3 regions of the Kocuria sp. CNJ-770 genome follow, and region 1 is predicted to be linked to each of the others. Evidence: riboswitches for the same ligand, from Rfam matches in the RefSeq annotation. Region 1 holds a riboswitch; each other region holds the start of a gene.
What was found. A riboswitch is a leader RNA that binds a small molecule or an ion and turns the genes downstream of it on or off. The one in region 1 is predicted to bind cyclic di-AMP.

Region 1 (9,632 bases):
AGAACACCACACTTCGTGGCAACGCGACTGCAAGCGAGGGAAAGCGGCATGGAGATAGGCATTTCGGGCGGGTCGTGCGTGCAGCGCAGCATCCTCGCGGACCAGGTGTACAAGGAGATCCTCGCGCGCCTCATGGACGGGGAGCTGAAGTCCGGGGATCCCGTCAGCATCGACGGCACGGCGCGGGAGCTGGGCGTTTCCCCCACGCCGGTTCGGGAGGCTCTGGCGCGGTTGGAATCAACGGGTCTGGTCGTTCGGGCCGCGTTGCGCGGTTACCGCGTGGCGCCCCTACTGACCCACGAGGAGCTGCTGGACCTCATGGACGCGCGGTTGCTCATCGAGCCGTACAACGCCGAACTGGCCTGCGGCCGCGCGGACCCGCCGTTCCTGGAGGCCCTCGAGCGTTCCATCGAGGACCACCGCGACGCCCCGAACGGGCCCCACTTCTCCGACTACCGCTCCTACTGGGAGGCGGACGAGCGCTTCCACCGGCTCATCGCGGAGCAGGCGGGGAACAAGTTCGTCCTGAGGGCCTACGAGTCCCTCGGCGGGCACGTGCACCGGTTTCGGCTCTTCGGCGGATTGGGGGTCCAGGACGCCCGGAGCGCCACCGAGGAGCACACGCAGATCCTGCAGGCGCTGCGCCGAGGTGATGCCGGGGCAGCCCGGATTGCGATGGCCGGGCACATCTGCGGCGTACGGGAGCGTGCGATGGACGAATACGAGCGCACTGATCGGAATGCCCGGAATGCCACTGCCCGATACGTGCGGCGACATGGGACTGCACGACAAGCAGGCCCGGCACAGGGATTGCCGTCCTAGAGCAACGCTTCTTGGGGGATCGGGTGTGCGGTTCCCATCGGGAGAGGAACCGCACACCCGGTTCACAAGCGTGGAGTCAGCGCACCCGGATGTAGACCGGACCCGAGCCGACGTGGACGGTCTGGATGACCGTCTGGTAGCCGTTCCAGCCGCCGTGGACGGCCTTGCCGCCGCCGATGTACACGGCGATGTGGGCGAAGCCCATGCCGCCGTTGGCGTAGTAGACCAGGTCACCGGGCTGGGCCTGGGCGGCGGAGACCCGGTGGCCGAGATTCAGGTAGGAGACCGGCCACCCGTGGTGGTTGATCCCGGCCGCACGCAGGGACTTGGTGACCAGGGAGGTGCAGTCCTGACCCACGCCGAGCTGGCTCTTGGCCGCGGCGGCGATGGTCGCGGCCTTGCCGGACTGGGACTGGATGCTGAGGAGCTGCTGGGGGGCTGCGACCGGGGCGGCCTGGGCCGGGGCCACGCTGCCGAGCGCCATGGCGCCGGCGGCGACCGCCAGGGTCGCGGTGCGCCCCAGGGGGAACGAGCGCTGGGCGCGGTGGCGGGGCGTGCGGGAGTGGAAGATGGGCATGAGTGATGTCCTCCCTCTTGCCTGCGAGGTGAGCTGTCGGATGCGGGTGGGAGACACCCGGTCGCAGGGTGGAGGCCCTGGCGACTTAACCCCTAGGTCCCGGGGGAGGGACCGTTCGTGGTTCCCCCGCTTCTGCCGAGCGATGTGTTCAGGGGGCCCCGGGCACCGGCAGAATTCGGCGATGTGCACGGGGGTGTCGATCAGTGGGGGGATCGGCACGGAGAGAACACTAATCGAAAAGTAACGAGAAAGTCTCGTTTTGATCACGGGCGTGTCTCAGAATCTGCTGCAATCCGGCCGTGGGCCTTCGCGCTCGCGCGAAGCTGCTTGGGGAGGGGGGCGGCGGGGATCCTCTGGTCGGTGCATCTCAAGACAAAAGTGGGCTTGACCTGGGGCTCTGTTCCACTCGTGTTCGCCGGCGAGTCCGCCTCTGCTCTGGGGCGGGGCGTCCGGGGGTGACACGCACGTTATGGCGCGAGAAACCGCGGGGAATGCTTCACGGAGCATTAAGCAGCCGACGTGGGCGGCTCCTTGGTGGGGGCGGAAAAGGCGATCTCTTAGTGGGTCCCAGGGTCCAAACGGGAATTCGCTAAAAGAAATTACTGCGTTTGTCATGACCGCCCGGTGTGGGTCGGTTTTCTTCGCGGACCCTTCCGGCGTGCCTGCCCTACATCCCGCCCTTGTCGACCTCGGCGGCATCGAGCAGGTCGTCCAGGACCCGGTCGAGGCGGGCCACGAGGGACAGGTGCCCCTCGTGCTCCAGCAGGTGCGCCCGGGCGCCCGGCACGTGCGCGGCGAGCCACTCCCCGTGGGATACCGGGACGGTGCGGTCCTCCCGGCCGTGCCAGATCCGCGTCGGCACGGCGATCTCCTCCACGGCGAAGCCCCACGGACGGTCCACCGCCAGGTCGTCGTCGCGCCAGCCCACGATGCCCTGGCGCAGGGAGTGCTCGGCCGCGCCCATGACGTAGTCGGCGAAGTCCCCGGTCATCACCGCCCGGTCCACCGGCGGGAGCATAGCGCGCAGCAGTTCGACGACGTCGCCATCCGGCGCCGAGGCGGCCGCGGTCATGGCCTGCACCTGTTCCTCGAGGTAGGCCTCGAGCGCCCGGCGACCCTGCCGGGCGGCGGTGAACTCGGCCGCGCTGTCCTCGTCCATCCCGGCGACCGGGTCCAGTCCCTCGGCGCGCGGCGGAGCACAGCCGGCCAGGGAGCTGACCGTGCGGCAGCGGCCGGGCAGCAGCGCGCCGCAGGCCAGGGCGCGCGGGCCGCCGCTGGACCAGCCCAAAGTGAGGAACTCCTCCGCACCCAGCTCGTCCAGGACGCACCGGATGTCGGCCACGGCGTCGGCCACCGTGCCGGGGGCCGTATGCTCCGGGAGCGGGTCCGAGGTGCCGTAGCCGGGGCGCGAGACGGTGAGCACTTGCAGCCCGCGCTCCGTAGCCGCGCGCTCGAGCGGCCCGAACGGGACCGCGGCGCCGGGGGCGCCGTGGTGGAAAATCACCGGCAGGCCGCCGGGCGGGCCGGTGAGCCGGAACTCCAGGCGGCGCCCTCCGGCGCGGCGACGCTGCGGTTGCCCTGATTCTCCGTGTGCGCGCTCATGCCGTCCCCGCTCTCCGGTGGCCGCTGCTGGGCTGCTGTGGCGCCTGGTGGCCTACACGCTAGGGCTCGGCAGTGTCCGCGACCAGGGCGGCGGGGGCATGTGACGGGCCGGCACCGGGCGCGACGGCAGCGCGGCCCATCCGGCGGGGGTGTCCTGCTCCAGCGCTCGGCCGAGCTCGTCACGTCAACCGGTTGTGCCACCAGCAGCGTCGTCGTGAATCAGCGCTCCGCACGATGTCGCCGCTGTCCGGTCCGGCGGTTCCTCCGCATCCGGCCTACGACAGCGGGGCTCGCCCCGGACCCGGCCGGCCGGCGAAGGCCTGGACGATGTCGAGCCAGGCGTCGGCGTCGGGGCCCTCCGCGACGAGGTTCCCGTCCTGGCGGTGCCGCCGCCGGGTGGCGAGCAGGGCGAAGTCCAGGGCCGGGCCGTGGACACGCTGACCTGCCTCGGCCGGTCCCCAGGTCCAAGTTTCTTCCTCGTGGGTGAGCTCGACGCGGAACGGCTCGGCCGGTGGATCCAGCCGGCGCTGCCGGAAGGCGTAGTCGCGGGTGGCCACGCCCAGATGGGCAACGTGCCGCAGCCGGTGCGAGGCGACCGGGGGAACCCCGAGGGCGTCGCGGACGTCCTGGCCGTGGGCGAAGGTCTCCATGATCCGGGCGCTGGCCATCATGGGCGCCCCCATGGGCGGGCCGATCCACGGGATGCGCTCGCCTTCCGGCACGGCGGCGAGCCGCTCGAGCACACGGCGCCGGCTGTCCTGCCAGGACGCCAGGATCTCGGCCGGGGGCCGCGCGGCTCCCTCCTGGGCGCCGCGGTCGACGACGTCGGTCTCCGCCGCGAACCGCTCCCGCAACTGCGCGAAGACCTCCGGCTCCTCGAGGGCAGTGAGCACGGTCCGCTCCGTCCAGGTGAGGTGGGCGATCTGGTGGCGGACCGTCCACCCCTCCGCCGGGGTGGGGAGGTCCCAGTCCTCCGCGGACAGCGGCCGCAGCAGCTCCTCGAGCAGGTCTCCCTCCTGGCGCAGGTCGGCCAGCAGGGCGGCGGGATCGGGGCGGGTCATCGGCTCATCACGGTGCGCAGCTCCTTCTTGAGGATCTTGCCGGTCGCGTTGCGGGGCAGGTCGTCCAAGAACTCTACGTCGGTGGGCACCTTGTAGGCGGCCAGGCGCTCGCGGCACCAGGTGCGCAGCTCCTCGGCGGTTGTGGTGGAGCGCCTGCTCAGCACCACGAACGCCCTGCCGGTCTCGCCCCACCGCTCGTGCGGGACCCCGACCACGGAGGCCAACACGACGTCGGGGTGCTGGTAGAGCGCGCTCTCGACCTCGGCGGGGTACACGTTCTCCCCGCCGGAGATGTACATGTCCTTCCACCGGTCCACGATGTGGAAGATGCCGTCCTCGTCGACCTGGGCGGCGTCGCCGGTCCGGAACCAGCCCTCGGGCGTGATGGCCTGGGCGGTCCCTTCCGGCTTGTTCCAGTACCCCTGCATGAGCAGGGGGCCGCGCACCCACAGCTCGCCGATCCGGCCGGCGGGCAGCTCCGAGCCGTCGAGGTCGCGGACGCTGCACTGGGCGTGGACCACCGGCACGCTGATGGCCGAGGTGCTGTCGCTACCGCGCGGGGGCATGGTCAGGACGGTGGACCCGGCCTCGGTGGCGCCGGAGTCGGCCATGACGGTCACGCCCTTGGCCGCCCGCTGGTCCACGAGAGTCCGGGGGAGGGGCGAGCCGCCGACGGCGGCGACAAAGGGCCGCAGCCGCGCCTCCGTCACGGATCAATCCGTGGTTGCAGAACCCCTGAATGACACGACTAAAAGGCTGGTCGGCGAGTCAAGGAAAGTCAGGGCAGTCCCAAGCTGTGACAAGCGCGACGGACGTAGAACCGAGTGATGTGCCAGTGCCAGTCCGCAACTCCGTCAGTTAGTCATCGTATTCGTGAGATGACGGCCGATGTACCCGATGTAGATCTTGCCGGTGTTCGTGTAGTCATCGTGGTAGTGCATACGGGGACTCAGCATCCCGATCGAGGCGAGTTTGAAGTGTGCCTTCATCGCGATGACCTGTTCGGACGAGACCTCCGCCGGGACTGGGAAGATCCTTTCGCCGCCGAACTGCTTCATAGTGACTGCGGTCTCGGTCGCGCCGTGCTTGCCGGCGCTGATCCCGTCGTAGCCTTCGGGCCGGTTCTTCAGGAATTGGTCCACGCCATTGTCCCAGTTGCCGTCGTTGCGCGCCCGGACGTACTCGCGGAGTGCAATGCAGGCTTCCCATGCGCTTCGCACGGCCAGCTGAAGGGTGTCCGCGTCGTCGACGACACGTGCTTTATTCCGATCACCTGTGAAAACCAGGACGTCCTGGTCTTTCCCCAGCCGATCAATGAGTTCCACGCACGACGCGGGATAGGTTTCCAGAGTGTCCTCAGGCGCCTCGCCGAAGGCCGTCTCGTAGTCGGACATCTCCGCGAACCGGTCCCGCAACCAGCGGACCGTCCGACGGGACTTCTCCAGATCGTCCTGTAGCTCGGCACGCTCTAGTTGCTGATCCTCGAGCGCGCGCACCGCATCGCGTCGAAAGTCCTCGAGTTCTTCGATCCGATCGAGCTGCTCCTTGATGCGCAGGCTAGCCGCCTGTAACGCCCCGCTGCGAAGGCTTTCGGGAGACGGCGCGGTGTGGCCGGGATGGATCGCCTGCTCCAGGGCGACGCGGGTGATGGATGTGATGCCCAGGACCAAACGGATGAGATCGAGCTGCGCCTCCGCCGCAGCGACGGCAGGAGGTTCGGCACGATCTGTGTCGATGTCCTCGAGGTCCAGCGCCTGGGGCTTCGCGTCCGTCGGTGCGGCGCTGATGACGGCTGGCGACGGGACGACCTCTGTGCGGTCGCGGTCAGAGGGGGTGGGTTCCCCGAAAGCCGCGAGCAGTGCACGAGTCTCCGCGCGGGCGAAGGCTCGTTTCGCGCGGATGACTTCTGTCGGATCCAGGCGAGTGGCCGCATGACGGCGGGCGGTGTTCGCCAGGAGTTGCCGGAGCCGCCAGTCCTTCTCGTTGGCGAGGGTGGCCGTCGTCAAATACCGGTGGCGGCGGGAGTCCACGATCTGAGCCGGCGCCACTCCCGGGTAGTACGTCCGCAACATCCATGGGCCAACGGCGTGGTAGCCCAGTCGATCGCTGAGCATCTGGGTGGCGCGTGGTGTAAGGACGATCGACTGCGCCATGCCGAACACCTCACGGGTCCACGTGGACACCCGCTTCCGGAAAGCCTCGTAAAGGTCCGGCTCGTCACCGGTCCCCGCGACGAACACGAGCCCGTGCCGGTCCTGGTCTTCGAGCAGCTCCACGAGCCGGTCGACCTCGTTGATGTCCCACTGCTTGACCTCGTCAAGGAGCTGCATCGAGGCGTCGCGCACATCGAGGGCCTGCATGAGATACCGGGCCAGTTTGGGAACGGCGACGAAGTACCCCTCGGAATTCGTGACGGTCAGGTCGATCCATCCGGCGGAGGACGCCACCACCTCGGTGCACCACGTGCCTTGGGGTGTCTCCGATTCGACGAGCCGGCACCGGACGTAGTCGTCATGACCCCGGGTGTGCTCGACGACCGACGCCCGGACTCCTCTCGCCATGAATTCGACACGGTTCGTGCTGTCGAAGTCGATGCCCTTGTCGCGCAACCACGTCACGAACTGGTCCTGGACAGTGGGAAGGGTCAGCTGGGGCGTCTCGGTGCGCATGAACGCGCGGTAGTCGCGCGGTCCAAGTGCATCTGGATCTTCGGTCTCCACCACTTGTGACATCGTGTCCCTGTTCTGTCAGCGGCGTGTGCATCTCGCCTGGGTGCTGGGGTCCGTCGCCCCCTCCGCGGCGTGAACCTAATGTTTTTGCATCTTATGACCGGAGGACGACATCTTTCGGCGCACGCGGCCATGCGCCGAACTGGATCTTTGGAGCCCCACGAACGGGCACTCTCGCCGGTTGATCAGACTGGTGTGGGTGGTGCTGAGGAATTTTGTGGCGGGCATCGCCGGTGGTGCCCTGGTCACGATCAGGTCAATGCTGCGCCAGCACAGCACAACGGCGCTGAACGGTTAGTGCGCATGGCGCGCCGTGAAGTCGCTGGTCTCACTTTGGGCGAGTTCTTCGACAGCTGGGGGCGGGCTGTCTCTGGCAGAGTGGGGACAGGTTTCGCTCGCGCCGGACCTCAGCACGCGAATCGGCGGCCGGCGGCCGTCCCATTCGCGAGCGGTTGCTTTCGTTGGCCGTCCATCTGTCGTGAGCTTGCGCAGCCGAGCTAGGCGCTTCGTATCGTCCGATAATAAAAAGCTGATGGAAGTGGGGTTGTGACACCATGGTGGGTGCCTATGACGCAGACCCGGTATTTCAGGCGAACCCTTCGCACCTGGATTACTTGCTTCAAAAGATTCATAATGGGGCGCTCGCCATTCCGGATTTTCAGCGAGACTTTACGTGGGAGCCGAAGCGAACAGCTACGCTGCTTCGTTCAATGATGTCCCGGTTCCCCGCCGGCACGTTTCTCTTTTGGGCAGTTGGACCTGAGAACCAGAAGTTCGGTTGGCGCGCTGTTGAGGGCGCACCCTCCCGCACAACACACCCGCAGGAACTCATATTGGATGGCCAGCAAAGGCTGACCTCCCTCTATCGAGCGTTGAATGGTGTAGGGGAGGAGCGCTTCTATCTGAAAATTCGCGAATTTGTTGATCTTCCGTCAGAATCAAATCTTGAGGGTCAGCTTTTTGACCAGTCAGATGTTGAGTTCGAGAACGCGGTCTTTTGGCATCCAGTGGAGTCAAAAGAGGCCAAGGCATTGGAGTCCCGAGCGCGCGCATCAAAGAACATGTTTTTTCCGTGGATGAACATCGGGATTTTGATGACTGGCTCGACGAGTACGCGGCCCACTACGCTTCCAGCATGGACGAAAAGTCCACTAAAAAGCTGCTAAGGCAATTCCGTGAGCGTTACCTAACGCCGCTCCGCTCGTATGGGTTTCCAGTGGTTACGCTTCCGAGTCACACCAAAATAGAGGCAGTTGCAACCGTCTTCGAGACCTTGAATAACACCGGGAAGCCGCTTGGGCCTTTTGAGTTGCTTACGGCTAGGTTCTACCCTGAAGATGTCTTCCTTCGAGACCTATGGGATCAGGCGGTTGCAGACCATGAAATTCTCGAGGACTTTTCGATCGATGCTTATAGTGTGCTCCAGGCGATCACACTAAGAGCTCGTAATTCCGCGCAACGGAGCGACGTATTGCGTAAGTTGGAGGCGAGCGATGTTCAAGCCAACTGGGAGGCAGTTGTACGAGGATTTGCACGTGTTCTGGACCTGCTTCAAGCCGAGTGCGGCGTTGTGGCGCCGAAGCTGCTCCCCTATACCATGCTCCTCGTTCCAATGGCGGCAGTGTGGGATGATATCGCAAAAGTCAAGGGTCCCGAACAGGTAAATGTTCTGAACCGACTCAAGCAGTTTTTTTGGTGCACTGTATTTTCAACTAATTATGATCAAGGTGCAAATAGCCAAGCAGGCGCTGATTACGCCAAACTCAAGTACTGGCTGTTTGACTCGTCGCAGGATGCACCCGAGGCGGTTTCGGAATTTTCCCTCGCGGAATCTTCTCTTCGGACCGCAACAACGAGGCGGAAGGCCCTCAATGCCGGAATGCTTGCTCTTGCTGTGACGACCGGTGCGCGTGATTTCCACAACGGTATGAAGCTAACTGCTGAAAGAGTCAAGGCTGATAAAATCGACTCCCATCACATTTTTCCTAAGGCTTTCCTCAATGGTAAATCTGACGAGAAGGGTCGTCGATTTAATTCTGAGCTAGTGCTCAACCGCGTTCTTATCGATCCGGTCACAAACAAAACCATAGGGGCGAAGGCGCCAAGCATCTATTTTCAGGCCCTGCGAGAAACCTTGGGTGAAAAAGAACTGGTTGAGATTCTCCGATCGCACCTCATGGATGCTGACGATGAGGATGATCCATTGCGTAAGGATAACTACGAGGAATTCATTGATCGACGACTTGACGACGTCATTATGGCCATCGAAAGCGTTACTGGGAAAGGGGTCACTAGAGAATTCGACGAGTAGCTTGCTTACGAGGGAGCTGAGGGTTGGCACGCGAGATATTGCAGGAAACAGGCAGTAGGCGCTGGAACGAGTCGATCCAACGGGCGCAGTCCGGGAAAAGGGGACCGTTGTCTTTAATTGTTGGCAATTCGACACGGCGTGGAAGCGGACGCAGCCAGTGAAGCACGCCCAGGAGGCACATTGACCCAGATTTTCGACAACCTGCAGGACAAGACCCGTCTGGGGTGGAGGTTGCAGGAGGTCTTCGAGGCGTACAGCTCCATGGATGTGGCAGTGGGGTACTTCAACCTGCGGGGCTGGGAGATGCTGGACGCCGAGGTCCGCGCGAAGATGACCGCCGGCGCCGAGTTTCCCGTCGCTCGGGTGCTGATCGGAATGGTCATGCCTGGGGAGCACCGGCAAGCTCTGGAGGCCCTCCAACGGGCGGTGGACGGTTCCGAGGAGGCCGAGGCCGATCGTCCTCGCGCCAGGGAGCGGCGAAACGAACTGGTGAACCATCTCCGGGAGCAGCTCATGCACGGGATGCCGAC
Region 2 (9,632 bases), on a different contig from region 1:
CTGGTCGAGGCCCACGGCGGAACGCTGAACGTCAGCTCCTCCGGTCCCGGAGCTGGGACGGTCTTCACCGTGGAGCTACCCCGCCCCACCCGGCACCGCCCCCGTGAAACCACGGTCGCCGCATGACCCCACGCTTGCAACATACCCCTGGGGGGTATATACCTGGGGGTGGTGAGGACGTATCCGGTCCTACCGCCCGAATCGATCGAAGGAGCTTCACATGAGCCACGAGACCCGCTCCCCGTTGCCGATGGCCTCCACCGGCTGCGCCTGCTGCGCACCCGCCCCCGCCGCCGATCACGCGGCTCCTGCTGCTGGGACGGCTTCCGCTACCGGCACGACGTCGACCTACCAGGTTCAGGGCATGACCTGTGGCCACTGCGCCACCAGCGTCACCGAGGAGCTCACCGCCCTGAAGGGTGTGAGCGAGGTGCACGTGGACCTGGTGGCCGGTGGGGCCTCCACCGTCACGGTCACCGCCGAACACCCGCTGAGCACGGAGGCGGTCCGCACCGCAGTGGAAGAAGCCGGTTACACCCTCGTCACCGCCTGACGAGACCGACCACCGCCCTGGCCCGCCAGGGACCTGCGCGAAAAGGAACGCCATGAGCACCCCGCAGCACCACGACCGCCCCACCGCCCCGGGCCAGGCGCACACCGGCCACGACACGGACCACCCCGCCGATCACCACGACACGGACCACCCCGCCGATCACCACGGCGCGGCCCACCGCGGCCGGCACGCCGATGCCGACACCCACGGGCAGGCCATGCCGCACGCCCACGCCCACTCGGCGGTGGACGAGGACCACCAGGTCCACACCCACGGCGAGCACGCCGGGCACTCCACGGCGATGTTCAAGAACAAGTTCTGGCTCTCGCTGGTACTGGCGATCCCCGTAGTGGTCTTCTCCCCGATGGTCGGGCACCTGCTGGGTTACCACGTCCCCGAGTTCCCGGGCTCTACCTGGATCCCTCCGGTGCTGGGCACCGTCATCTACCTTTACGGTGGTGCCCCGTTCCTGCGCGGCGGGCTCACCGAGCTGAAGTCGAAGCAGCCGGGGATGATGCTGCTGATCGCCATGGCCATCACCGTCGCCTTCGTCGCCTCCTGGGTCACCACCCTGGGGATCGGCGGGTTCGACCTCGACTTCTGGTGGGAGCTGGCCCTGCTGGTGGTCATCATGCTGCTGGGCCACTGGATGGAGATGCGCGCCCTCGGGGCGGCGTCCTCCGCCCTGGACGCCCTGGCCGCGCTGCTGCCCGACGAGGCCGAGAAGGTCGTCGACGGCGACACAGTCACGGTGCCCGTCGCCGAGCTGGCCGTGGGCGACGTCGTGCTCATCCGTCCCGGGGCCCGGGTCCCGGCCGACGGGGAGATCGTCGACGGGACGGCCGAGTTCGACGAGTCCATGATCACCGGCGAATCCCAGGCCGTCGCCCGCACCGTGGGCGAGACGGTGGTCGCCGGGACCGTGGCCACCGACACCACCGTGCGCGTGCGGGTGGAAGCCGTCGGCGCCGACACCGCCCTGGCCGGGATCCAGCGGATGGTCGCGGCCGCCCAGGAGTCCTCCTCCCGGGCCCAGGCCCTGGCCGACCGTGCCGCCGCGCTGCTGTTCTGGTTCGCCCTGGCCGCCGGCATCCTCACCGCCATCGCCTGGACGGTCCTGGGCAGCCCCGACGACGCGGTGATCCGCACCGTGACCGTGCTGGTCATCGCCTGCCCCCACGCCCTGGGCCTGGCGATCCCGCTGGTCATCGCGATCTCCACCGAGCGCGCGGCGAAGGCCGGGGTGCTGATCAAGGACCGGCTGGCCCTGGAGCGGATGCGCACCATCGACGTGGTGCTCTTCGACAAGACCGGGACCCTGACCGAAGGGGCGCATGCCGTCACCGGCACGGCCCCTGTCCCCGGGGTCTCCGAGGGTGAGCTGCTGGCCTGGGCGGCGGCGGCCGAGGCCGACAGCGAGCACCCCGTGGCCCGGGCCATCGTGCGCGCCGCCGCCGAGCACCCCGAGGCCCCCCGGCTGGGCCTGCAGGGCACCGGTTTCCGCGCGGCCACCGGCCGCGGCGTGAAGGCCACCGTCGACGGGGCCGAGGTCCTGGTGGGCGGGCCGAACATGCTGCGCGAGCTCGACCAGGACACCCCCGAGCCGTTGCGGGCGGGCGTGGACGAGTGGACCAGCCGCGGCGCCGGGGTCCTCCACGTGCTCCGGGACGGAGCGGTCATCGGTGCCCTGGCCCTGGAGGACAAGGTCCGCCCCGAGTCCCGCGCCGCCGTGGCCGCCCTGCAGGACCGGGGGGTGCGCGTGGCGATGATCACCGGCGACGCCCGGCAGGTCGCCGAGGCCGTGGGCGCCGAGCTGGGCATCGACGAGGTCTTCGCCGAGGTCCTCCCGCAGGACAAGGACACCAAGGTCACCGAGCTTCAGTCCCGGGGGATGACCGTGGCGATGGTCGGCGACGGCGTCAACGACGCCCCTGCCCTGGCCCGGGCCGAGGTCGGCATCGCCATCGGCGCCGGCACCGACGTGGCCATGGAGTCGGCCGGGGTGGTCCTGGCCGGCAACGACCCGAGGGCGGTGCTGTCGATGATCGACCTGTCCCGGGCCAGCTACCGGAAGATGATCCAGAACCTGGTCTGGGCCGCCGGCTACAACGTGGTCGCCGTGCCCCTGGCCGCCGGGGTGCTCGCGCCGATCGGGATCGTGCTGTCCCCGGCCGTGGGCGCGGTGCTGATGTCGGCGTCCACGATCGTGGTGGCGCTCAACGCCCAGCTGCTGCGCCGCCTCGACCTCGACCCGGCCCATCTGGCCGCCGTCAGCGCCGAGGACCGCCGTCCCGCCGAGCAGTCCACGACTGCCCCACCCACTGACCCACCGACACAACCGACAAGAAGAGAAGGACACCCCCATGAAGCGAACCACCGCCCTCAGCACCCTCGCCCTGGCCTCCGCCCTGGCCCTGACCGGCTGCGGCACCGGCGCCGACGAGCAGGACACCGGCACGAGCGCGGAGACCGCCGCCCCGGCCACCGCCGCCCCCGAGACCCCCAGCACCACCTCGGCCTCCGAGGAGCCGATCGCCGAAGAGCACAACGACGCGGACGTGATGTTCGCCCAGATGATGGTCCCGCACCACGAGCAGGCCGTGGAGATGAGCGAGACGCTGCTGGCCAAGGAGGAGGTGCCGGCCGAGGTCGCCGATTTCGCCCAGCAGGTGATCGACGCCCAGGGCCCGGAGATCGAGCGCATGAACGCCATGCTCGAGGCCTGGGGCCAGGAGCCCATGATGGAGTCCGGCGGCATGGAGGGCATGGACCACGGCTCCGGGGCGGGGATGAGCGGGATGATGAGCGAGGAGGACATGCAGGCCCTGGAGGACGCCCAGGGCACCGAGGCCTCCCGGCTGTACCTGGAGCAGATGACCGCCCACCACGAGGGCGCGGTCGAGATGGCCCGCGACCAGGTCGAGCAGGGGCAGAACCCGCAGGCCGTGGCCCTGGCCCAGGACGTCATCGAGGCCCAGGAGGCCGAGATCACCGAGATGGAGGGCCTGCTCCAGGGCCTGCCCAGCGGCTCCTGAGACTCCGCAGGTCGTCCGGGGCCGCTACAGGGCGGCCCCGGAACAGCGCCAACTACCACGGAAGGAACCCGTCATGATGTGGGGTGACGGCATGGGGTGGATGTGGCTGTTCTGGCTCCTGCTCATCGGGGGCACGGTGGTGCTGGTCTTCGTGCTGGTGAAGGCGTTCACCAGCGGCTCGGGCGGCGGCACCTGGCAGGGCGGCACCGCGCCGCCGACGACGGGTGCAGGCCCGCGCCGGTCCCGGGAGATCCTCCAGGAGCGCTACGCCCGCGGAGAGATCAACACCGAGGAGTACCGGGAACGCCTACGGACCCTGGAAGAAGGCGACCGGTGAGCCCGCTGAGCCGCCGCCAGCAGCTGTCCCTGGATGCGGCGGAGGAAGACCGGGCCGCATGATGTCCTTCACGATCGACGGGTAAGGGTACGACGCCGAGCGCACCGACCAGCGGGTCCGGGTGGGCACCGTGGAGGTGTGGACCCTGACCAACTCCAGCCCCCTGGACCACCCGGTGCACCTGCACGTGTGACCCCTGCAGGTCGTGGCCGAGGAGGGCCGCGACGTCTCCGCACCGCGGTGGCGGGACGTGGTCAACATCCCGGCCTTCGGGGGGGTCACCGTCCGGGTGGCCTTCGACGACTTCGGCGGCCGCCCCGTCTTCCGCTGCCACACCCTCGACCACGAAGACCTCGGCATGATGGGCACCCTCGAGGTCCGCTGAGCGGCGGTGGGCCCGACCCACCGACCTTGTCCGACAACCCCACCGCCGAGAAACGATCGCACCCCGGCAGGAAGGACGTGCAGCTCCCCATGAACGACAGCACGCAGACGCAGCAGAAGCTCTCCCTGACCGGATCCGTCGCCCTGGGCACGGGGGTGATGATCGGTGCGGGCATCTTCGCCCTCGTGGGGCAGGTCGCGGAGCTGGCCGGGGGCTGGGTGCCCTGGGCGTTCCTCGCCGGGGCCGTGGTCGTGGCGTTCAGCTCCTACTCCTACATCCGCTACTCGGCCACCAACCCGTCCTCCGGCGGGATCGCGATGCTACTCAAGGCCGCCTACGGCCCCGGGGTTCTCGCCGGGTCCTTCTCCCTGTTCATGTACGTGTCGATGATCCTGGCCGAGTCCCTGCTGGGCCGCACCTTCGCCTCCTACCTGCTGCGCCCCTTCGGCCTGCAGGACTCCGCGGTGTGGGTGCCGGTGCTGGCGGTGGTGGCCATCGCGGCCGCCGCCCTGGTCAACCTGGTGGGCAACCGGTGGGTGGAGCGCTCCGCCACGGTGACCGCGGCAATCAAGATCGTCGGGATCGCCGTGCTGGCGGTCGCGGGCATCCTCGCGGCAGGGGTGTCCTCCCTGGGCAGGCTGTTCACCGCCGCCGACCGCACCCCACCGGAGGCGGGCTGGCTGGGCTTCCTGGCCGGGACCACCCTGTGCATCCTGGCGTACAAGGGCTTCACCACGATCACCAACCAGGGCGCGGACCTGCAGCAGCCGCAGCGCAACATCGGCCGCTCCATCATGATCTCCATCGCCCTATGCACCGTGCTCTACCTGCTGATCACCGTCGCGGTCACCGGCAGCCTGACCGTGCCGCAGATCGTGGCGGCCCGGGACTACGCCCTGGCCGAGGCGGCCGAGCCGATGTTCGGCGCCTGGGGTGTGACGCTGACCGTGGTGATCGCCGTCGTCGCGACGCTGTCGGGACTGGTCGCGAGCCTGTTCTCGGTCTCGAAGCTCTACGACATGCTCCGCGACATGGGCCAGGCCCCCGGGCTGCCGGGGCAGGAGGGTCACCAGTCCCTCTACATCACGGCCGGGCTGGCGATGCTGATGGCCGCGTTCTTCGACCTGTCCCAGATCGCCTCCCTCGGCGCCATCCTGTACCTGGCCATGGACATCGCCATCCACCTCGGCATCCTGCGCCACCTCAAGGACGATGTCGGGGCCAAGCCCTGGATCCCCGGGATCGCGATCCTGCTCGACGCCGCGGTGCTCGTGCCGTTCGTGCTGCTGAAGGCCCAGTCGGACCCGTTCACCCTGGTGGTCACCGCCGTGGTGGCCCTGATCATCGTCGTCGCACAGTGGGTCGTCGTCCGCCGGCGCGACGGGGCGAACAGCACCGGGCAGCAGCCCCACACTCACCCCTGAAGCCGGTCGCGCGACCGGCTCACGGTGAGGGGCCCATCGGTGGACGGGCCCCTCACCATGAGCGTGCTCGTTCAGTTCTGGCCGGCCAGCCAGGTGCGGAAGTCCGCGATCTGCGCCTGTTGCGCGGTGATCCCAGCGCTGGAGGCCACCCGCAGCTGAGCATGATCAGCGCGGGACTGCAGCTCGAGGAACTCGACGATCCCGCCGTTGTGGTGCGGGATCATCTTCTGCACGAAAGCGACGTCGAAGTCCTCGCCAGCCTCAACAGCGGCCAGTTCTTCGACCATCATCCGGGTCTCCTCCTCCAGGATCTTCATCTCCTCCTGTGCTTCCTCCGGGGCCTGAGCCTTGGCCTCTTCCGGGGTCAACCCGTACCACTCCTCCAACCAGGTGGTGAACTGGTCGATCTGGTGCTGCTGGCTGGCGATGATGTTCTCCGCGTGGGTGCGGATGTCCGGGCTGGTCCCGCGCTCGAGCTCCAGCTGGGCCATCTCGATCGCGGCCTGGTGGTGGCCAATGATCTCGGCCAGGAAAGTGACCTCCAGCTGCTCGCCCTCCAAACCGGCCAGGGTCTCACCGAATTCGTAGGCGGTCGGGGAGGTGGGATCGGGGCCGAGCATGTCCTCCGGGGCCTGATCCTGGGCGTGGGACGAGACCGGGGTGGTCACCTGTCCGTGGGCGAACACTGGGGCGCTGGCCCCGCCCCACAGGGCCGTGGCGACGACAACGGTGGAGGCGGCGGCCGCCGTGCGACGGCCAGGGAACTGGATGGAACGCATGATGATGTCTCTCTTCCGCAATGAAGGAGCTCGACCCCGAGGTGCCGGCTCGGTCATCAGCCCCGTACCCTGCGCGTGAACAAACCGCGCGGGCAGAGCTGTACTGAACAAGGGGCGGGGGGAAGAGGGAACCCGCATCCGGGCACGCCCGATCAGCCCATCAGGCTCCTCTTTCACCGACGGAGGCCGGTCATCGGCGTCCGTGGGTCAGCGCGAGTCTGGGCTCAGCCCAGGGAGGCGACCAGTGCCGCACAGGCGGCCTCGCAGCGACGGCAGGCCTCAGCACAGATCCGGCAGTGCTCGTGCATGTCCGCGTGCTGCTCGCACTCATCAGCACACGCCTTGCACGCCATCTGGCAGACCCGGATCGCGTCCAAGGTGATGTTCGCGTCGTAGCCGGTGTGCCGGGAGAGCACCCGCCCGGTGGCCTCGCACAGGTCCGCGCAGTCGAGATTGGTGCGGATGCACTTGGTCAGCTCGGCGACCATGTCCTCGGACAGGCAGGCATCGGCACAAGCGGTGCAGGTCTGGGCGCACTCGAAGCAGGCCTCGATACAGGCCGCCAGCTTGCCCTGGTCCACTCCCCCGAGGTCCTTCGGGTAGGTCTCCAGCATCGCGCTCACGTGATGGGTCATGGCTTGCTCCTTCGTCGGTTCGGTCGAGGAGACGAACCGGCCGGAGCCAGCCCGCCATGTCATCGACAGTAAACTGCCGATTCTGTGTGACGCGACCCGAAAGCTTGAAGATTTGATGAAGATCAACGCCTCAAGAATCCGCGATCCCGCCTCACTACCTGGCCTCTACATCGGTGCAGCGGGCTGAATATGGAGATTTCATGAAGAAACCCTGCCCTAAGGCCTCGGAAGGGCACTTCCGAAGCCCTCCCAAACTGTGAGCCACCTTGAAAATCCTCCCCAACAATCTTGGTGCTGGCCCGGCCCGCGCTGAAGACTGCGCATGGTTGCAGAGCCCTGTCGCTGTCGGCTGCGTCCAGCGAAACGCGCGCCACCATGCCATGTGTCCTAGTCAGAGCGCTTTGAAAGACCGGTATGAGCTACGCGACGGGTCCTGCTGCGTGACGGTTTCACTTCCTCGGGGCGTATTTTTCCGAGGCCGGAATCACAGCTTCCCGCTCCCGACCGAGGAGAGAATCCAGGCCGTGACCTAAACGTGACACTTTCGTTATGGATGGGCTACTGTCCACTGCGTGCCGATGACTGATCCGGTCGGCGCCCTCGTGCACATCGCCGAATTCTGCCGGTGCTCGAGGTTCCTGAAGAGATATCGCTTGGCAGAAGCGGGGGAACCATTTTCGGTCCCGGTGATCCGGGGCCTTGGGGTTAAGCCGGCAGAGCGCGTGCGCTCTGCCGGCCGGGTGTCTCCCACCCGCATCCGACAGCTCACCTCGTAGGCAAAGGGAGGAACTCACCCATGACTGTTTTCAAGCGCCACGCTGCCCGCCACCGTGCCGAGACCACCTCTCACGCCGTGCGCAACACCACGATCGCTGCCACCGCCGGTGCGGTGCTCATCGGCTCCATCGCCCCGGCCCAGGCCTACGCCGAGGTCCCCGCAGAGACCGCCCCCGCCTACGCGACCCCCGCGTCCGCACTGACGACTTACACCTCGGCGGCCTCCCAGCCCGCGGCCGCCCCGCAGACCGTCTCCACCGCCTCTTCCCAGGCCCCGGCCGCGCCCGAGCAGGCTACATCGGCCGTGGCGGTGTCCACCCAATCGGCGGACATCACCGAAATTACCGGCGCCTCCGGGATCGTGGGCACAGCGATGCAGGGAGCCGGCACCGGTTACGTCTGGGGCGGCACGGACTTCGGCGCCTGGGACTGCTCCGGCTTCACCCAGTGGGTCTACGCCCAGCAGGGCATCGACCTCCCCCGCACTAGCCAGCAGCAGTGGGCGGCCGGCACCCTGACCACCGACCCGCAGCCTGGCGACCTCGTCGTCCAGAACGGCGGGGCCCACATCGGGATCTACCTTGGTGGCGGCAAGATGATCTCCGCGCTGAATCCCACCCAGGGCACCTTCGTGCACAGCGTGAATGCCATGCCGACGGTCGGCTACGTCACCTTCCGCTGAGCCAACCCTCCGTCCGCCACGAATGCCGCTCGTGGCGGGCGGCGGGTGTGCCCCCCCACCTGATCAGCATCCAGGATCGGTCGGTCAGAACCGGAGATGCCTGCACCCATCCACCGCCGGGGAACACCCCGATCTGGCCGCCTGATGGGCCCGCTCTTGAAGGTTCAGTGAAGATCTACCGCCCAGCCCTCCCAGCCCGGCGAAGCCAGCTGCGGCGGGGCTACCGTGGATGGATCGGTCCGCCTCGACCCGAGGCTGAACAGAGCAAACACCACGATGTGCAGGTCCAGTACGGGCTGCTGCGAAAGAGAGATTCGTCATGACGTCGACGTTCAAGCACCTGGCCGCCGGGACGGCCCTGGCGCTGGCCCTCAGCGGTGCCGGGGCGACCGCGGCGGTCGCGTCCCCGACGCACCAGCCTGCCTCCGCCTCCGCACAGACGGGCGCTGAGCGGCACATGAACCACGACCGCCACTTCGCCGTGATGATGGTCCCCCACCACCAAGGTGCCACCGACATGGCCGAGCTGGCCCTGCAGAAGTCCGAGCGTCCCGAAATCCGTGACCTGGCGGAGAAGATCATCGAGGCCCAGACCGAGGAGATCCAGCAACTGGAAGCAGCGGCCCAGCGGCTGGCCGCCGAGAACACCCCGGGACACCACCACCATGGACACGGCCACCACCACGGCCACGGGCACCACGTCCACGGCCATGGCCATGGCGGCCATGGCCAGAGCATGAATGCCGACATGCAGGGCGCCATGATGGGCGAGATGGACGGCATGGACGGCATGGACGGCATGAGCCTCGAAGAGCTGGCGAAACGGTCCGGGGATGAGTTCGACAAGGCCTTCCTCGAAGAGATGATCGCCCACCACCAGATGGCTCTCGAGATGGCCGAGATGGAGCTGCAGATGGGCACCGACCCCGAGTTGCGAGCCATGGCGGAGAAGATGATCGAGGACCAGCAGGCGGAGATCGAGCTCATGCAGGGCTGGTTGGAGGAGTGGTTCGCGGCCTGATCCA
Region 3 (9,632 bases), on a different contig from region 1:
ACGGAGCGCACCAGGGCGGCGCAGAAGAGCAGGAAGGCCACGGGCAGCACGAACCACGGGATGACCGTCAGCCCGTCCCACGGGTCCGCGCCGACGGCCTTCAGCACCAGCAGCAGCCCGAGGCACACCGCGCAGACCAGGCCCAGCACGACCGCGGCGGCGCCGAGGACGTCGACCCCCGGGCGGCGGGCGGGGCGGTCCTCGGGCGTGGCGGCGCGGTCGTCGTGGGAAGGCATGGGTCCAGAATAGCGAGCCGGGGACCCCGCCGTGACCGCGTCCGCGGGCGTCCCGGCGCCTGCGGCAGGGCTAGAATGGGAGGTTCCACAGGGTGGCCCGGCAGCACGGACGGCGGGGCCGCCCTTCCACGAGGACGACGACGAGGGAGACAGCGTGCCCACCGGCAAGGTGAAGTGGTTCGATTCCAAGAAGGGCTTCGGCTTCCTGGCGACCGACGACGGCCAGGAGGTGTTCCTTCCCTCCTCGGCCCTGCCCGCGGGCGCCACCACGGTGAAGCCGGGGACGCGCATGGAGTTCGGCGTGGCCCAGGGGCGGCGCGGCGCGCAGGCGCTGTCCGCGCGCATCCTGGACCGGGCGCCGTCGATCGCCAAGAACGTCCGCAAACCGGCCGAGGAGATGGCGGTCATCACCGAGGACCTCATCAAGCTCCTGGACGAGATGTCCAACGGGCTGCACCGCGGCCGCTACCCGGACTCCGCGCACGGCCGGAAGATCGCCGCCATCCTGCGCACCGTGGCCGACAACCTGGACGTCTGAGCCGACCGGCCCGGGCCCCGGCCCGGGCGCCCCACCCAGCACTCACCCCGAGGGAGACCAGCAGTGACCGAGGAGACCGTCCAGGACGCGCCCGCCGAGGCGGCCCCCGAGCCTCCTGCCCGCCCGGCGCGACCGGCCCGCCGCCGGGCCCCCAAGCAGGACGCCCTGCTGATCGCCGACACCGCCACCGCCCGTGCCGGCGTGGAGCAGATCGCGGAGCCTCAGCAGATCGGTCCCGGGCACCGCGTGCAGGTCGAGGAGGACCGGCTGGTCGTCCACCTCTTCGAGTGCACCCTGCCCGGCTACCGCGGCTGGAACTGGTTCGCGAGCCTCGCCCGGGCCCCGCGCAGCAGGACGGTGACCGTCTGCGAGGTCGGCCTGCTGCCCGGGGAGGACGCCCTGCTGGCCCCCGAGTGGGTGCCCTGGTCCGAGCGTGTGAGCCCCGAGGAGAAGGCCCAGGAGGAGCAGGAGCGCGCCGAGGAGGAGGCCGCGGCGGCACCCGCCGACCAGGCCCCCGGGACCGCCGCCGAGGAGCCGGCCGCGGGCGGCGACGAGCCCGGGTCCGGCCCGCAGGACGGGACCGTGCCGTCGCCGGACGGCGAACGGCCCTGAGCGCCCCGCGGAGCGGCGTCGCGGCCGCGGGCGCCCCCGATCCCGCCCGGGGCATGTTCCGGTCCTTCCGCTTCCGCAACTACCGCATCTGGTTCCTGGGCGCCCTGGTGTCCAACATCGGCACGTGGATGCAGCGCACCGCCCAGTCCTGGCTGGTCTTCGACGAGCTCTCGGACCACGACGCCACCGCGATGGGCGTGGTGACCGCCCTCCAGTTCCTGCCCCAGCTCTTCCTGGCGCCCTGGGCGGGGGTGCTCGCCGACCGGCTGGACCGGCGCCGCCTGCTGCTGTGGACGCAGACCGCCATGGCCGCGCTCGCGGCGGGACTGGGCGCGGCCGTGCTGGCCGGGGTGGCGAGCCTGGGGCTCGTCTACGCCTTCGCCCTGGCCCTCGGTGTCGCGTCCACCGCGGACGCTCCCGTGCGCCAGACCTTCGTCTCCGAGATGGTCGACGACGACTACCTCTCCAACGCCGTGGCCCTGAACTCCACCTCGTTCAACGCGGCCCGGATGATCGGCCCCGCCGCCGCCGGCGTGCTCGTGGCCTCGATCGGTTCCGGGTGGGTGTTCCTGCTCAACACGCTCACCTTCGGCGCCATGCTCGCCGCGATCCTCGCCATCCGGTCCGAGGAGCTGCGCGGGATGCCGCGCTCCGGGCGGGGGCGCGGGCAGATCCGGGAGGGACTCGCCTACGTCGGCGGCCGTCCCGACATCGTGGCGGTGCTGGTGACGATCTTCCTCATCGGCACCTTCGGGCTGAACTTCGCCGTGTTCCTGGCCGCCATGGCCGGCCCCGAGTTCGGCCGCGGACCGGAGACCTTCGGGGTGCTCAACTCGGTCCTCGCGGTGGGCACGGTGGCGGGCGCCCTGCTCTCGGCCCGGCGGCGCAGCGCCCGGTTGCGCTACGTCTACGGCGGCAGCGCCGTCTTCGCGCTCAGCTGCCTCGGGGCGGCCACGGCGCCCACCCTGACGGTGTTCGCGCTGTGGCTGGTCCCGTGCGGGCTGTCCTCCCTGACGATCATGACCACCGCCAACGCCTATGTGCAGTCGACCACCTCCCGGTGATGCGCGGCCGGGTGATGAGCCTCTACATGGCCATCTTCATGGGCGGCACCCCGGTGGGGGCGCCCGTGGTCGGGTGGATCACGGACGCCCTCGGGGCGCGGTGGGGCATGGGCGTGGCCGTGGCCGCCGGGCTCGGCGGGGCCCTGGTCGGCGCCCTGTTCTGGCTGCGGCTGCGCGCCCGGGGCCCCGCGGCCGGGGCGGCGTCCCCGGGGGCGGCTCCCTAGCGCCCGCCGTCCGCCGCGCGCAGCCGGTCGACGACGTGGTCCACGCAGGCCAGCAGCCGCGCGACGTCGTCGGGCTCGATCGAGACGAACGTGGCGATCCGCAGCTGGTTGCGCCCCAGCTTCCGGTAGGGCTCCACGTCCACCACGCCGTGGGCGCGCAGCACGGCGGCCACGGCGGCGGCGTCCACGCCCGAGTCGAAGTCCACCGTGGTGATCACCGTGGAGCGGTCCTGCGGGCGGGCCACGAAGGGGGCGGCGAAGGGGGAGGCCTCGGCCCAGGCGTAGACCAGGTCGGAGGACTCCTTCGTGCGGGCCGCCGCCCAGGCCATGCCGCCCCGGTCGTTGAGCCAGCGCAGCTGCTCGTCCAGCATCACCAGCGTGGCCAGCGCCGGGTGTTGTAGGTCTGGTCCTTGCGAGAGTTCTCCAGGGCCGTGGTCAGCTTCAGGAAGTCGGGGACCCAGCGCCCGGAGGCGCCGATCCGTTCGATCCGCTCGATCGCGGCGGGGGAGAAGGCCCCCAGCCACAGCCCGCCGTCGGAGCCCAGGTTCTTCTGCGGGGAGAAGTAGTAGACGTCCGCCGCGGAGAGGTCCGCGGCCATTCCGCCCGCCGCCGAGGTGGCGTCGACCAGCACCAGCGCCTCGTCCGCGATGCCGGCGGGCCGGACCACGGGGGCGGCCACCCCGGTGGAGGTCTCGTTCTGGGGCCAGGCGTAGACGTCCACGCCGTCCTCCGCCCGCGGCTCCGGACGGGTGCCGGGCAGGGCCTCCACCACGGAGGAGGCCTCCAGGAACGGCGCGGCGTCCGTGGCCTGGGCGAACTTGGCGCCGAACTCGCCGAACACCAGGTGCTGGGCCTTGGCCTCGACCAGCCCGAAGACGGCGGCGTCCCAGAAGGCGGTGGCCCCGCCGAGGCCGAGCAGGACCTCGTGGCCCTCGGGCAGACGGAGGAACTGCGCCAGGCCCTCGCGCACCGAGCCCACGAGCCGCCGGACCGGGGCCTGCCGGTGGGAGGTCCCGAGCAGCCCGGCCCCGGCCCGGGCGACGGCGTCGACCTGCTCCGGGCGGACCTTGGAGGGCCCGGCGCCGAACCGGCCGTCGGCCGGGAGCAGGTGCTGGGGGATGGTGACGTGTGCGGACAACGGGTGCTCCCTCATGACGGACGTGCGGCGGGCGGCGGGCGCGGCGGTGGTGGTGCAGGGGCGTGCACGGCCGGGCCCCGGCCCATTCTGCCCCACCCGGACCCGGGCCCCGCCGCGGCCCGGTCCCCTCCGCGGCAGGGGACCGCGGACTAAGCTCGTGCGGGAAGACCGGACCGGGCGGGATCCCCGGGGACGGACGGCCGGACGAAGGATGACTGAGGCATGAGCGATCTGATCGACACCACGGAGATGTACCTGCGGACCGTGCTCGAGCTCGAGGAGGAGGGCATCACGCCCATGCGGGCGCGCATCGTCGAGCGCCTCGACCACTCCGGGCCCACCGTCTCGCAGACGGTGTCCCGGATGGAGCGCGACGGACTGCTGACGGTGGGGGCCGACCGCTCCCTGGTGCTCACCGAGCTGGGCCGCGAACGCGCGGTGCAGGTGATGCGCAAGCACCGTCTGGCGGAGCGGCTGCTGGCCGACGTCATCGGACTGGACCTGGCCCAGGTCCACGACGAGGCGTGCCGCTGGGAGCACGTGATGAGCGAGCAGGTCGAACGGCGGCTGGTGGACCTGCTGCACAGCCCCCGATACTCCCCGTACGGCACGCCGATCCCGGGCCTGGCCGCACTGGGCGTCGGGGACAGCCCCTCGGCGGCGGGGCACCCCTCCCTGCTGGAGGCCGCCCGCGCGGATCCGGAGGCGACGCACACCGTGGCGCTGCTGCCGGAGGTGGTGCAGGCCGACGCCGCGCTGCTGGGCGTGCTGAGCGACGTCGGCGTGCTCACCGGGGCCGTCGTCCGGGCCCGCGTGGAGGGCCAGCGGGTGCGGATCGAGGTCGCCGAGACCGGCCGGTCCGCGGAGATCGACCTGCGCACGGCCGGGGCCATCCGGGTCCTCGCCGTCTGAGCGCCCGTCGGGTCGTGCCCGGCCCGGGGGCAGGTCACGGGACAGGTCACGGGGCCCTGCGCGAGACCCGGCCACCCTTGTGGGGACGTTCACAAGGCACTTTCGGCCAGTTCGGCCGGACCGTGCCCCGCCGGCGGCGAATGCCCTGGTGAGCCGCGGGTTCAGGGGTGCCCGGACCCTCGCTCCACCGTGCGCCGCCGGATCGCACTGATAGTCCGGAGCGACATAATCCACAGGTTTTCGTCCGGCCCGAGATGCAATTCCGTGATCGGCCGTGATCAAAACGTGACACTTCCGTAACCGGTCATGTATTGTTCAACCCGTGCTGATCACTGGTCGGATCGGCATCCTCGTGCACATCGCCGAATTCTGCCGGTGCCCGGGGCCCATGCACAGAAACTGCTTGGCAGAAGCGGGGGAACCATTTCCGGTCCCGGTGATCCGGGGCCTTGGGGTTAAGTCGCCGGAGCGCATGCGCTCCGCGGCCGGGTGTCTCCCACCCGAATCCGACAGCTCACCTCGTAGGCAAAGGGAGGAACACACCCATGGCTATTTTCAAGCAGAGCACCGCCCGCCACCGCGCCGAGACCACCTCGAACGCCGTGCGCAACACCACGATCGCCGCCGCCGCCGGCGCCGCGATCGTCGGCTCCATCGCCCCGGCCCAGGCCTACGCCGAGATCCCCGCGGCCTCCGGTGCCGCCTACTCGGCCCCGGCTCCGGCCGCCGCCTCGCTGGCCTCCTACACCTACCAGGCCCCGGCCCCCGCCGCCTACCAGGCCCCGCTTGCCGCGCAGCCCGCCGCCCCGGCCTACCAGGCCCCGGCCCCCGCCGCGCAGCCGGCGGTCTCCACCGCGAGCGTGACCCCGCAGGCCAACGCCACGACCGAGATCACCGCGGCCGCCGGCGGCATCGTGGGCACTGCCCAGCAGGGCATCGGCTCCGGCTACGTCTACGGCGGCACCGCCTTCGGCGCCTGGGACTGCTCCGGCTTCACCCAGTGGGTCTTCGCCCAGAACGGCATCGACCTGCCCCGCACCACCTGGGCCCAGTTCGCCGCCGGCACCCCCGTGTCCAACCCGCAGCCCGGCGACCTCGTCTCCCAGAACGGTGGGGGCCACGTGGGCATCTACATCGGCGGCGGCAAGATGATCTCGGCGCTGAACCCCTCGCAGGGCACGCAGATCCACTCCGTCAACGCCATGCAGCTCGACGGCTACTACCGGATCGGCTGATCCGGCTCGTCTCCCGCGGAGACCCCAGGGTCCCCGCGGGAGGCACCCGGTCCCTCCCGGACCACCCGGACCCGCACTCCCGGGTCCCCCCCCCGCACATCCGTCCTCTCCGACGCCGTGCGCCCCGTCCGCCTTCGGACGCCCTCCTCCGTTCCCCCCGCCGTGCGCGGCCCTCCGCATCCGGACGGCCGCGCTGCCGGAGATCGATCACCCCGCGCGCCTGCGCGCGGGGTGATCCGTGCTGTCACCGCAGTCTCCCGGCAGGTTCGCCCGGCCCTCCAGAAAGCCTGCTGAAACCCCCATGACTCGTGACCTGAACTCCTCGACCGGCGTCACCTCCCTCCTGACCGGCCGGGCCCGCACCGTGGCCGCCGTCGCCGCCCTCTCCGGCCTGGCGCTGGCCACCACCGTCTCCGCGCACGAGGCCCCGGCCCAGGAGGCCGCCGCCGACGCCCCGCTGTCCGCCGTGGCCGCGGCGACCCCGTCCGCCGCCCCCACCGTCTCCCTCGCGCCGGTCGCCCACGTGACGAAGGCCCAGGACGAGTCCGAGAAGAAGCAGGCCGAGAAGAACGAGAAGAAGGCGGCCGAGAAGAAGGCGGAGCCCGAGGCCCGCGAGACCGTCCAGCGGCCGGCAGCGACGCCGGCGGCGCAGCCGGTCGTCGCCCGGCCCCGCAGCCGGCCGCCCCCGCCGTGCAGGCCGCCCCGCAGCCGGCCGTGAAGCAGGCCCCGGCGCCGAAGCCGGCCGTCCAGGCGGCCCCGGCGGCCGAGCGCACCGTCGCCCCGCAGAGCTCCGCCTCCGGCAAGGGCGCCACCATCTCCTCGGCCGCTCTGGGCCAGCTCGGCGTCGGCCAGGACTGCACGGCCCTGGTCACCAACGCCCTGCGCGCCGCCGGCATCAACCACCACGGCTGGCCGGCCTCCTATCTGAGCCTCGGCACGCAGGTCTCCGCCGGCCAGGCCAAGCCCGGCGACCTCGTCTACTACGCCGACGGCGGCATGGGCTCGGCCCACATCGGCGTCTACATCGGCGGCGGCAAGGCCGTGCACGGCGGCTGGAACGGCGGCACCACGGTCATCGACAGCGTCAACGTGGGCTCCGGCCCGATCTACGTCCGCGTGCGCTGACCGCACGCGAGGACATCGGTTCGGGTGCGCGGATCCTGGTCGGCCAGACAGGTTCCGCGCACCCGCTGCTCGTCCGGCGGCCGCCCGCCCACCGTGCCCGGTGCGCGCCGCCGACCGGTCCGGCCACTGCCCGGCCCGCGTCGCCCGGCGCCGATAGACTGGACCCATGGCCACCGACCTCAGCCGCAACGCCCGCACCAGCCTGGACCGTGAGTACGCCTACATGGCCTACGGCATGATCGGCGGCGCCGTGCCCGGGATCGTGGTCGGCCTCGTGGTGGCCGCGTTCGTCGGCCACGCCGCCATGTGGCTGTCCGTCTTCGGCGGCGTCGGCATCGTGCTGGGCCTGGTCACCGGGCTCCTGCTCCACCGGCGGCACCGCGCCGCGGGCGAGCTGGACGATCCGCAGGGGAGCCCAGCAGCGCGGGAATGACGTGCTCCCGGAGCAGCGGCGCCAGATCGGCCGGCAGCGCGGCGGGCGAGACGTCGTCCAGCGGCTGCCACCGCAGCTCCTCGATCTCCGCGCGGGCCTCCGGGCGCCCGGTGAGGGGCGCGGTGAAGACCGTGGAGCGCACCCACGTGGCGGTCTCGTTCGCGGCGGGGGCCTCGAACTCTCCCAGCAGGCGGAGCTGCCCGGGGCGCAGCGCCAGTCCCACCTCCTCGGCCGTCTCCCGCACGGCCGCCTCGGCGGGGGACTCGCCCGGGTCGAGCTTGCCGCCCACCAGCATGAACCGGTCCGTGCCCCGCTTGCGCACCGTGAGCAGGGCGCCGTCGTCGTCGCGCAGGCACACCGCCGTGATCGTGAGTACCTCCACGTCGGCGGGGGCGCCCCGGCCCGCGGCAGTGCGCAGCTGCTGGATCTCGGCCTCCAGGTTGCGGGCGGCGCGGGCTCCCCAGCGCCGCTGCGCGGCCGGCGTGCGGTAGAGCGGCTGCCGGTGCCAGAGTCCCTCGAGCACCCGCAGCCGCCCGGCGGCGAAGTCGGTGTCGGGCACGTGCGCGTACTCCCGGCGCACGGCGGCGGCGTAGGCCGCGTACGCGGCGGGCGAGGACCCCAGCACGGCGAGGTCCGCGTCCAGCAGGAGCGCCCCGGGGAGGTCCTCGGCCGCGGCCGCGTGGTCGAGGGTGAGCAGGATCAGGCGCTGGACCTCGGCGACCACGTCCGGGGCGAGACCGGCCGCGGTCAGGCGCTCCCCGGCCAGTTCGGCGGAGTCCCGCTCGTCCTGCCCGGGCCGGCCGGCGTAGACGGCGTCGTGGAACCACGCGCCCAGCAGGAGGGCGTCGTGCTGCTCCCGGTCCAGCCCGGCTCCGGCGGCCAGCTCGTCGAGGGCCTCGAGGACCGCCAGCAGGTGCGAGCGGCCGTGGTAGTGCCGGTGGGGCTCCCCCCACCGTTCGACGAGCTCCGCCCCGAGCCGCGGCAGACCGGGGAACCGGCCGTCCCAGCGCCGGCCCAGCACCCGGCCGATCCGCTCCGGGCGGGCCCGGGCGGGCACGCGAAGACCGCTGCGCAGGAGCACCCGTGTGAGCTCACGGCCCTCGACCGGCCGCGCGCCCGCGGCCACCGCCCGGTCGTAGAGGCTGCCCCGCACGTCGTAGTGGTCCCGGTCGAACGCGCGCCGGGGCACGCCCAGCCGGTACGCGAAGGCGTGCAGCTCCTCGTAGGAGGAGTCGGAGACCAGGTGGGAGAAGTGCGTCCCGTGGGCGGGCCACAGCGGCGGATCGATGTAGACGGGCATGCGACCGATCCTAGACGCGCACGGTTCGCGGGGTTCCCGGGCAGCACCTAGACTGTTCGGCGTCGCCCTCGTAGCTCAGGGGATAGAGCACGGCTCTCCTAAAGCCGGTGTCGTTGGTTCGAATCCAATCGGGGGCACCACCGCAACGCCCCGGACCGCCCGGTCCGGGGCGTCGCGCTGCCCGGGTCCTGCCGCTCAGCGCGGGGGGTCCCCGGGGCGCTCCGGGCCGCCGGCCGGAGGCCGCGGCGCCCGGCGCCGCAGCGCCTCCACGGCCACGGCCACGGTGACCGCCAGCAGCAGCACCAGCAGCACCCAGCGGGCCACCACGAGGGCGGACGCCGTGGCCACGGCCGAGGCGTCGCCGGGGTCCGCGAGCGCGGCGTCGATCGCCGCGTTGCCCGCCAGGGAGACGGCCGCGAAGCCCAGCACGACCGCCGAGCGCAGCCACCGGCGAGCGCGGGAGGCCGTGTGGAGGGCGACGAGGAGCAGCCACGCCAGACCCACGAAGAGCGGGGCCAGCAGACCGGCGGAACGGTGCACGGCCTCGTACTGGGCCCGTCCCTCCTCGCCGAGGGCGACGGCGAGCCGTGCGGCGTGGGCCTGGTCGAACCCGCCGGGCATCCACTCGGGCAGGAGCAGGCCGTCCGCGACGGCCGCACCGAACTGGGAGAGCACCCACGCGTGCACGTACAGCCACAGCAGCGCGGAGACGCCCACGGCCACCCCGACCACGAGCCCGGAGCTCGACCGGGCGGGCTCGGGCCGCAGCTCGCCGGGCCGCGCCTCGTGCAGCCGGGCCCCCCGCGGCGGCGGCT

Region 2: linked by a shared signal. The riboswitch ahead of BJF77_RS20860 (C40 family peptidase) and the one ahead of BJF77_RS04890 (NlpC/P60 family protein) in region 1 are both predicted to bind cyclic di-AMP.
Region 3: linked by a shared signal. The riboswitch ahead of BJF77_RS07570 (C40 family peptidase) and the one ahead of BJF77_RS04890 (NlpC/P60 family protein) in region 1 are both predicted to bind cyclic di-AMP.

The regions. Positions count from the first base shown of each region.
Region 1 covers NZ_MKJW01000078.1:94,570-104,201, forward strand. Annotated here, with positions in the region: gene BJF77_RS04885 (GntR family transcriptional regulator) at 49-822, shown strand; gene BJF77_RS04890 (NlpC/P60 family protein) at 899-1,399, opposite strand; cyclic di-AMP (ydaO/yuaA leader) riboswitch at 1,405-1,590, opposite strand; gene BJF77_RS04895 (alpha/beta fold hydrolase) at 2,067-2,903, opposite strand; gene BJF77_RS04900 (TIGR03084 family metal-binding protein) at 3,277-4,062, opposite strand; gene BJF77_RS04905 (class I adenylate-forming enzyme family protein) at 4,059-4,772, opposite strand; gene BJF77_RS04910 (hypothetical protein) at 4,917-6,785, opposite strand; gene BJF77_RS20990 (DUF262 domain-containing protein) at 7,346-7,957, shown strand; gene BJF77_RS19350 (hypothetical protein) at 7,927-9,102, shown strand; gene BJF77_RS04920 (helicase-related protein) at 9,283-9,632, shown strand, end outside.
Region 2 covers NZ_MKJW01000116.1:10,846-20,477, reverse strand. Annotated here, with positions in the region: gene BJF77_RS14030 (cell wall metabolism sensor histidine kinase WalK) at 1-126, shown strand, start outside; gene BJF77_RS14025 (heavy-metal-associated domain-containing protein) at 221-553, shown strand; partial or broken gene BJF77_RS14020 (heavy metal translocating P-type ATPase) at 606-2,867, shown strand; gene BJF77_RS14015 (DUF305 domain-containing protein) at 2,917-3,588, shown strand; gene BJF77_RS14010 (SHOCT domain-containing protein) at 3,662-3,925, shown strand; partial or broken gene BJF77_RS14005 (multicopper oxidase domain-containing protein) at 4,047-4,310, shown strand; gene BJF77_RS14000 (APC family permease) at 4,400-5,734, shown strand; gene BJF77_RS13995 (DUF305 domain-containing protein) at 5,806-6,513, opposite strand; gene BJF77_RS13990 (four-helix bundle copper-binding protein) at 6,738-7,148, opposite strand; cyclic di-AMP (ydaO/yuaA leader) riboswitch at 7,749-7,939, shown strand; gene BJF77_RS20860 (C40 family peptidase) at 7,945-8,607, shown strand; gene BJF77_RS13980 (DUF305 domain-containing protein) at 8,927-9,628, shown strand.
Region 3 covers NZ_MKJW01000086.1:40,486-50,117, forward strand. Annotated here, with positions in the region: gene BJF77_RS19950 (hypothetical protein) at 1-236, opposite strand, end outside; gene BJF77_RS07545 (cold-shock protein) at 391-774, shown strand; gene BJF77_RS07550 (DUF3027 domain-containing protein) at 838-1,386, shown strand; partial or broken gene BJF77_RS07555 (MFS transporter) at 1,440-2,674, shown strand; partial or broken gene serC (phosphoserine transaminase) at 2,671-3,827, opposite strand; gene BJF77_RS07565 (metal-dependent transcriptional regulator) at 4,035-4,724, shown strand; cyclic di-AMP (ydaO/yuaA leader) riboswitch at 5,075-5,264, shown strand; gene BJF77_RS07570 (C40 family peptidase) at 5,270-5,959, shown strand; gene BJF77_RS07575 (hypothetical protein) at 6,261-6,677, shown strand; gene BJF77_RS07580 (C40 family peptidase) at 6,674-7,084, shown strand; gene BJF77_RS07585 (hypothetical protein) at 7,251-7,517, shown strand; gene BJF77_RS21015 (NUDIX domain-containing protein) at 7,435-7,899, opposite strand; partial or broken gene BJF77_RS21020 (DUF4031 domain-containing protein) at 7,942-8,817, opposite strand; tRNA gene BJF77_RS07595 (tRNA-Arg) at 8,882-8,957, shown strand; gene BJF77_RS07600 (hypothetical protein) at 9,013-9,632, opposite strand, start outside.